DNA from 2 places in the Nocardia sp. GP40 genome. Region 1 is predicted to be linked to the other one. Evidence: riboswitches for the same ligand, from Rfam matches in the RefSeq annotation. Region 1 holds a riboswitch; the other holds the start of a gene.
What was found. Region 1 has a riboswitch for S-adenosylmethionine ahead of ABH933_RS36295 (aminotransferase class V-fold PLP-dependent enzyme). Riboswitches for the same ligand answer to the same signal wherever they lie in the genome.
Positions count from the first base shown of each region.

Region 2: another riboswitch for S-adenosylmethionine. It lies ahead of ABH933_RS08775 (rhodanese-like domain-containing protein); the one in region 1 lies ahead of ABH933_RS36295 (aminotransferase class V-fold PLP-dependent enzyme).

Region 1 is NZ_JBNPVW010000016.1:18,253-22,436, reverse strand. It holds gene ABH933_RS36310 (YbaK/EbsC family protein) at 1-405, shown strand, start outside; gene ABH933_RS36305 (flavin reductase family protein) at 512-976, shown strand; gene ABH933_RS36300 (LysE family translocator) at 978-1,640, opposite strand; SAM riboswitch class IV at 1,735-1,848, shown strand; gene ABH933_RS36295 (aminotransferase class V-fold PLP-dependent enzyme) at 1,896-3,215, shown strand; gene ABH933_RS36290 (hypothetical protein) at 3,485-3,673, opposite strand; gene ABH933_RS36285 (DUF2752 domain-containing protein) at 3,731-4,184, opposite strand, start outside.
Region 2 is NZ_JBNPVW010000002.1:902,262-906,445, reverse strand. It holds gene ABH933_RS08785 (dihydrofolate reductase family protein) at 1-35, opposite strand, end outside; gene ABH933_RS08780 (O-succinylhomoserine sulfhydrylase) at 209-1,423, opposite strand; gene ABH933_RS08775 (rhodanese-like domain-containing protein) at 1,420-1,842, opposite strand; SAM riboswitch class IV at 1,857-1,972, opposite strand; gene ABH933_RS08770 (hypothetical protein) at 2,019-2,465, opposite strand; gene ABH933_RS08765 (FAD-dependent oxidoreductase) at 2,746-4,134, shown strand.

The sequences.
Region 1 (4,184 bases):
GTGATCGTCACTCAGGACGAGCCCACCCACACCGCCGCGCAGGCCGCGCAGGCGCTCGGGGTCGAGGTGGGTGCGATCACCAAGTCGCTGCTGTTCCTGCTCGACGAGGATCCGGTGTTGCTGCTGGTGTCCGGTGAGCACCAGGTCGACCTGGAGCGCACCGGCGAGCGGCTGCAGGGTACGCTCACCCGCGCCCCGGCCGAGGTCGTGCGCGCGGTCACCGGGCAGCCGATCGGCGGGGTCGCGCCCGTCGGGCATCCGACCAACCTGTCGACGTATGTGGACAACGCGCTCTCGCGCCACCGCGAGCTGTGGGCGGCCGGTGGGCATCCCAATACTTTGTTCCGGACCTCGTTTTCCGAGCTCGTGCGGATCACCGCGGGCCTGGCGATCGACGTGGACTGATCGGTGAGTGGCATATGCCGGAATACCCGCCGGGCCCGCGACGTAGGTTGGGACTGTGAGTGAGCTAGATCTGAGCGGTATCACCGCGGCGGAGTTCCGCGCCGCCATGCGGCACTACCCCGCCGGGGTGACGATCGTCACGCTCGAGCAGGACGGCCGGCCCATCGGATTCACGGCCACCTCGTTCGCCTCACTCTCGGCCGAGCCCCCGCTGATCTCGTTCAATATCGCCGAGACCTCGTCGAGCATCGAGGCCATGCTGTCCGCCCGGTCGCTGGTCGTGCACTTCCTGGGCGAGCACCAACTGCATCTGGCACAACGGTTTTCGCGCAGCGCGGAGGAACGGTTCAGCGACTCCGCGCTGTGGACGACGCTGGAGACCGGCGAGCCGGTGCTGCACAGCACCCCGCTCTGGGTGCGCGCGTCGGTGCACCAGCTGCTCCCGATCGGCGATCACACCCTGGTCATCGGCCTGGTCACCCGCGTGCACGACAACACCGACGACGCGCCCATCGCGACGCCGCTGCTGTACTACAACGGGTCCTATCACCGCCCCCGCGGACTGGAGTGATTCACCCGGCGGACGCGATGGTCCCGATACCGAGTGCCGCCAGTATCCCGGCGCTGATCTGCTCCAGCCGATCTCGTACGCGTGGGCGCCGCAGCAGGGCCACCGCGCCGGCGGCGGCCAGGGCCACGATCACCATTTCCGTTGCGGCGATGCTCGATTCGATCGCACCGAGGGTCAGCGTGCCGGTGAAGGTGACGTGGGTCAGGAACTGCGGGAGCACGGCGAGATAGAACAGGCCCACCTTCGGATTGAAGAGGCAGGAGACCAGCCCTGCGGTGAATGCCGAACGCGCAGAAGCGGTTCCGCGCGCGGAAATCGCCTCGAGGGCCGGCTCAAGCGCCGAATCGGTAAGCAGCTCTTCTGTTTTCCCTGCCCTCGTCCGGCGATGCTCGCGCAATGTCCGAATTCCCAAGTACAGCAGGTAGATTCCTCCGATCACCTTGAGAATTCGGTAGGCCGTCGCGGACTGCTCCAACAGCGTGGCGACCCCGGCGGCGACCACAACCGCCCAGGCGATGCCGCCCAGCGCCGACCCGAGCGACGCCGCGATCGCCGGTCGTCGTCCGGCCATGGCGTAGCGCAGGACCAGGAACGTATCGGGCCCCGGGGTGATGGCCAGCAACAGGCACAGGCCGACGAAGCCGAGTAGCAGGGAAGGACTCACCGGACTACGTAACCGCAGTTCATGGCGGATGGCAAGGGAATATGACGCGGCCGGGAGTTGACAACGGCGGGCGGCGTCTGCCAGTCTCGGGACAGGTCATGAGTACCAGCGTCAAGCCCCGGCTAGCTGGTCGGCAACCCTCCTCCGCGGCGGGGTGCTCCGGGTGACGACCGGGCCGTAGCCCGACCGGGCACGGCAAGCGCGGACTCCGTTCACCTTTCCCGGGGTCCCCTTGGTCCCGAAGGGATTTGTGTGATGACTGCTGTACTCACGTCCAGCTGTGCCCCGATCGCCCGCGTTTCCGGATGCGATCTGCAAGTTCCCTTGGTACAGGGCGGAACTCGCGAATATGCCAACTTCGACTACGCCGCCAGCGCGCCGGCCCTGGCCCAGGTCGCCGACCGGGTGAGCGAGCTGCTGCCGTACTACGCCAGCGTGCACCGCGGCGCCGGATACGCCTCGCGCATCTCCACCGACTGCTACGAGAATTCCCGCACCGCGGTGGCCCGCTTTCTGCACTGCGCCGACGACCAGGTGGTCGTCTTCACCCGCAACACCACCGATTCGCTGAACCTGCTGGCCTCCTGCGTGCCCGGCGACACCGTGGTGCTCGACATCGAACATCACGCCAACTTCCTGCCCTGGACCCGGCACGGCCGCCGCGTCGTCCCGGCCGCGGACACCGTCGTGGAGACCATTCGCCGGGTCGTCGCCGAGCTGTGCACCAAACCCGCTGCGCTGCTTGCCGTTACCGGCGCCTCGAACGTGACCGGCGAGGTGCTGCCGCTGCGTCGGCTGGCCGATATCGCGCACCAGTGCGGCGCACGGATCCTGGTCGACGCCGCGCAGCTGGCGCCGCATCGCCGAATCGACCTGTGCGCCACCGGAATCGACTATCTCGCATTTTCCGGCCACAAGCTGTACGCGCCGTTCGGCGCGGGCGTGCTGGTGGGCCGGCGCGACTGGCTCGATGCCGCCGACCCGTATCTGGCCGGGGGCGGAGCGGTGCGCGAGGTGACCACGACCGGCGCCGAATGGGCGCCCGCGCCGCAGCGTCACGAGGCCGGATCGCCGAACGTGCTGGGAGTCGCCGCCCTGGCCGCGGCCTGCGACGCACTCGGCGCGATCGAGGAGCGCACCGCCGTCGAACACGAGCGCGCGCTGGCCGATCGGCTACGCGCCGGCCTGAATGCCATTGCGGGAGTGAACTTCCTGCGCATCTGGCCCGACAGCGAGGACAGCGTCGGCATCGTCGCGTTCACCCTCGACGGATTCGAGCCCGGACGCGTCGCGGCGCATCTGTCGGCCGAGCACGGGATCGGTGTGCGCGACGGCCGCTTCTGCGCACACCCGCTGCTGGCCCGCCTCGGAGTCGACGGCGCGCTCCGAGCCAGCATCGGCCTGGGCACCTCCGCCGCGGACGTGGACCGCCTGATCGAGGCCGTCGCGACCCTGGTCGAGCAGGGCCCCGCCTGGAATTACGCCTACACCGAGGGCCAGTGGAACCCGGTACCGGAGACCCGCCCGGGCCTGGCCGCTGCGGCCGCGGCAGGCGCGGCGCCCTGCACCTTCTGACCGCCTGCCAGCGGCGGAATTGGCGCGGTCCGCGGGGTTCCGGTCCCGATTGCGCATGCTCGCCGCGCCGGGGCGGAACAGGCGCGATCCGCGGCGGGTTCCGGTCACGATTGCGATGCTCGCCGCGCCCGGCGGATCGGCGGTGAGCTCCGGTGGGCGCGGCACGAGGCACCTGGCCGCCAGCTCCTCGACCTGCGGGTCGTCCTCGGTGAGCGCGTCGAGCGCCTCGAGATCGGACTCGACCGCGAGTTCCGAAGTGCCCGAGCCTGTTACGGCACGAGATACCGGGCGGCCAGTTCCTCCACGAGCGGATCGTCCTCGGTGACCGCGTCGAGCGCCTCGAGATCGGACTCGACCGCGATCTGCCGGGGATCGTCCCACTCGGGATCCGGGGTGCCGTCCTCGGTCAGCTGGCGCAGCAGCTTCTCGCGGATTCGAGCCTTCAGGGAATCGGCCATAGTCCCAGCATGCCGGACCGTGCGGCCGGATCCCACTGCAGCAAATACGCCGTCGTCCTAGACCGGCGCCAGCCAGGCGCCCCAGGGGGTGTTGCGCAGCACCGTGAACGCCGCGAGCAGCGTCAGCACGATCGCCAGCGTGGTGCGGCTCATCGTGAACGAACGTCCCGGACGACCACGCCAGCGGCGCACCATCCAATCGCCCCACCACAGCGTGAATCCCAGGATCAGCGGCAGCAGAAAGACATTGCTGTGCACCGCGTCCAGGATCCGGCCCTCGGTCAGATTGTGCATCGCCCGCAGCCCCCCGCACCCCGGACACCACCACCCGGTCAACGCATAGAACGGGCAGACCCCGTAGGAACCCTGCACATGCGGATCGTGGAAATGCACCAGCACCGCCGCCGCAAACCCGACACCCCCGACCAGCGCCGGCGCGCCGAGTGCCCGCCAGCCGGATGCCTTGTCTACGGTGCCGACCACAGTCGGCGGACCGCCCACCCGGTCTCGC
Region 2 (4,184 bases), on a different contig from region 1:
TCGGCACTCATGCACAAGCGCGCCCTGATCCGCATGTGAGGATCCTTCCCACCTCGTCGGCCCGCACATTCACCGGACGCAGGTAGGACGGAACAGCGGGCACAAATTCATCGCCGGAACCGCGAGGCCGGCGATGCAGACGCGGAGACGAAACAACCCTCATCGCCGAAACCGTTCGGCGACAAGGGTTGTGAATCGTCGGAATGCCTCAGCCGAGCGCCTGATCCAGATCGTTCAGCAGGTCCTGCACGTCCTCCAGGCCGATCGATATGCGCAGCACGCCGTCGGTGATACCCACGGCCGCACGGCCTTCCGGCCCCATCGCGCGGTGCGTGGTGGTGGCCGGGTGGGTGATCAGCGTCTTCGCATCGCCCAGGTTGTTGGAGATGTCGATGATGCGCAGCCGGTTCAGCACCTCGAAGGCGCGCTTCTTCCCCTCCTCCGGCCCCGAGGCCAGCTCGAAGGTGATGACGGTGCCGCCGCCGTCCATCTGCTGCCGGGCCAGCTCGTACTGCGGATGCGAGGGCAGGAAGGGGTATTTCACCCACGCCACCGCGGGCTGCTGCTCCAGGAATTCGGCGATCTTCAGCGCGGACTGCACCGAGTGCCGCACCCGCAGCGGCATCGTCTCCAGGCCCTTGAGCAGCGTCCACGCATTGAAGGGGCTCAGCGCCGGGCCGGTGTGCCGCATCAGGTTCTTCACCGGGCCGTCGATGTACTCCTGCGAGCCCAGGATCGCCCCGCCCAGCACCCGGCCCTGGCCGTCGATGTGCTTGGTGCCCGAATACACCACGACATCCGCGCCCAGATTCAGGCTGCGCTGCAGCAGCGGCGTGGCGAAGACGTTGTCCAGCACCACCTTCGCGCCGGCGGCGTGGGCCAGCTCGCACACCCGGCGCACGTCCACCAGGGTCTGCATCGGGTTCGACGGGGTCTCGAAGAAGACCGCCTGGGTCGGCTTCGACAGCGCCGCCTCCCACTGGGACAGATCCTCGCCGTCGACGAAGACCGTTTCCACGCCCCAGCGCGGCAGGATCTCGTTGCACACCACGAAGCACGAACCGAACAGGCTGCGCGCGGCGACCAGCCGATCGCCGTTGCCCAGCAGCGCGGCGAGGGCGGTGAAGACCGCGGACATGCCGCTCGCGGTCGCGAAACACGCCTCGGCGCCCTCGATCAGGCGCATCCGCTCCTCGAACATGGCCACGGTCGGATTGCCGTAGCGCGAGTACACGAAGTGCTCGATCTCGCCGGTGAACGACGCCTCGGCCGCCTCCGCGCTGGCGTAGACGAAGCCGGAGGTCAGGTACAGCGCCTCGGCGTTCTCCTCGAATCCGGACCGCCGCAGCCCGCCGCGCACAGCCTGGGTCGCCGGGCCCACGCCCTCGGGCAGCGGCTTGTCGAACGCACCACCGGTGATCACGACTGCCTCCAGGCCAGCCCCAGGGCGCGCCAGCCGGCGCCGCCGCGATGCCCGTTCGCGTCGAGCGGGCCCTCGAAGCCCTCGAGCACGTTGTAGGAGGGGGCGTATCCGGCCGCGGTCGAGGCGATCGCCGCGCCGATGGAGCGCTGCCCGGACCGGCACAGGAAAATCACCGGCGCGTCGCTGTCCGCCGCGCGCCCGGCCAGCGCCTGCTTCAGCTGGTCGGTGAATTCGCCGTTGGGTGCGCCGGTGCCGTCGACCCATTCGATCAGCGCCGTGGGCCGGTCGATGGCGCTGGTGTCGGGCACGCCGACGAACCGCCACTCGGCCTCGGTGCGCACATCCACCAACACCGCATCGGGGTTGTCGCACAACAAATCCCACGCCTGCTGGGGCGTGATGTCACCTGCGTAAGTCACAGAACCTCCTCGCGAATCCGCACTTGCCGCACCCGGAGCTGGGCGCGTGCCAGGTCGTCACCCGGAGCACCCCACCGCGGAGGAGGGTTGCCGGCCAGCGAGCCGGGGCCTATCGCTGGCACTCATGACCTTCGATCGAGATTGCCTGGCCATGGGGCCACCTGTCAAACCCTCGTTCACGGCCGATCGCAGACGAGCCAGGTGCCCTGCGGCCGGGTCAGATTCCAGACCGAGGTGGCCGATTTCCCGTCGACCTTGCTGCTCACGGTCACCGTCGCGCGGTTGCCGTCGACGTGGGGATCCTTCAGGCCATCGATCGCGATGTCCTTTCCGGCCGCATCGGGACCCAGCGGCGAACGCGCCTGCTCGAATCCGGGGCACTCGGTCCCGGCCCGCTTCGCCGCATCGGTGCCGCGCTGTGCGTCGACGAAGGCATGCACCGCGTTCGCGATGCGATCGGCATCTGTGAGATTCTTCTCAGCGGGGTGCAGCAGCGCGGCGATCACGATACCCACGATGACCAGCACCGCGAGCACCGCGGCGGCCAGGAACGGCACCAGCGAGCGGACCGGCTCCCCCTGGTCGATCGGGGTCGGCTCGCCGGTGGTCTCCGCGTCACTCATGCACCGATCATCCCTGGTGGCGGGCGGGCCCGGAGAACGGACCCCGGCTCGTTCGCGCGATGCCGCGACAACCGGCCATAGCCGACACCGATAGAATCACCGCCGAGCCCGGTCCCGGCCGGGACGAACCGAATCCCCCCGAGCGGCAACGTTGCAGCATCGAACGGTATGAAGGATCGTCGGGTGTATCCCGGACCCAGCGTCAACTTAGCCTAAGCTAAGAGCGACGGCTAAGAATGACAGTGACGACAGAGTTCTCGACCAGAGGGTGCGCATCAGAATGACGGAAACAAGTGCAGGAACCCGCCCACTGCGCATCGCGATCGTGGGCGCCGGACCGGCCGGTATCTACGCCGCCGACGCGCTGATGAAGTCCGATGCCGAGGTCTCCATCGATCTGTACGAGCGCATGCCCGCGCCGTTCGGGCTGATCCGCTACGGCGTGGCGCCCGACCACCCGCGGATCAAGGGCATCATCACCGCGCTGCACAAGGTTCTGGACAAGCCCCAGGTGCGCCTGCTGGGCAATATCGACTACGGCACCGACATCACCCTGGCCGATCTGCACCGCTTCTACGACGCGGTGATCTTCTCCACCGGCGCCAACGCCGACCGCGCGCTCGGCGTCCCGGGCATCGACCTGGACGGCAGCTACGGTGCCGCCGACTTCGTCTCCTGGTACGACGGCCACCCGGACGTTCCCCGCACCTGGCCCCTCGAGGCCGAGAAGGTCGCCGTGCTGGGCGTCGGCAACGTCGCCCTGGACGTGGCCCGCGTGCTGGCCAAGACCGGTGACGAGTTGCTGCCGACGGAGATCCCGCCGAACGTCTACGAGGGCCTCGAGGCCAACAAGGCGCTCGAGGTGCACGTGTTCGGCCGCCGCGGTCCCGCCCAGGCCAAGTTCACCCCGCTCGAGCTGCGCGAGCTCGACCACTCGCCCAATATCGAGGTCATCGTCGATCCCGAGGACATCGACTACGACGAGGGCTCCGAGGCCGCGCGCCGCCACTCCAAGCAGGTCGACATGGTCTGCAACACCATCGAGCAGTGGGCCATCCGCGACGTCGGCAACCGCCCGCACAAGCTGTACCTGCACTTCTTCGAGAACCCGGCCGAGATCGTCGGTGAGGACGGCAAGGTCGTGGGCCTGCGCACCGAACGCACCCAGCTCGACGGCACCGGCAACGTCAAGGGCACGGGCGAGTTCCGCGACTGGGATGTTCAGGCCGTCTACCGGGCCGTGGGCTACCTGTCACAGAACATCCCCCAGCTGCCCTTCGACGACCAGGCCGGCACCGTGCCCAACGAGGCCGGGCGGGTGCTGATCGACGAGGATGCCGACGGTGCCGCGCGCTATCTGCCCGCCACCTACGTCACCGGCTGGATCAAGCGCGGCCCGGTCGGCCTGATCGGCCACACCAAGGGCGACGCCAACGAAACCATCGCCTGCCTGCTCGACGACGCCGCCGCGTTCACCCCCGCGGCCGAGCCCGAGCTCGACGCGGTAACGAAGTTCCTGGAGGACAAGGGAATTCCGTTCACCACGTGGGCCGGCTGGTACCGCCTCGACGCCCACGAGCGCGCCCTGGGCGAGCCGCAGGGCCGCGAGCGCGTCAAGGTCGTCGAGCGCGAGGACATGCTGCGCGCCAGCGAGCCGCACAAGGCCTGAGCACCGGCTATCCCTTGCGGCGCTTACCGGGTCGGAAGTGCCGCATATGG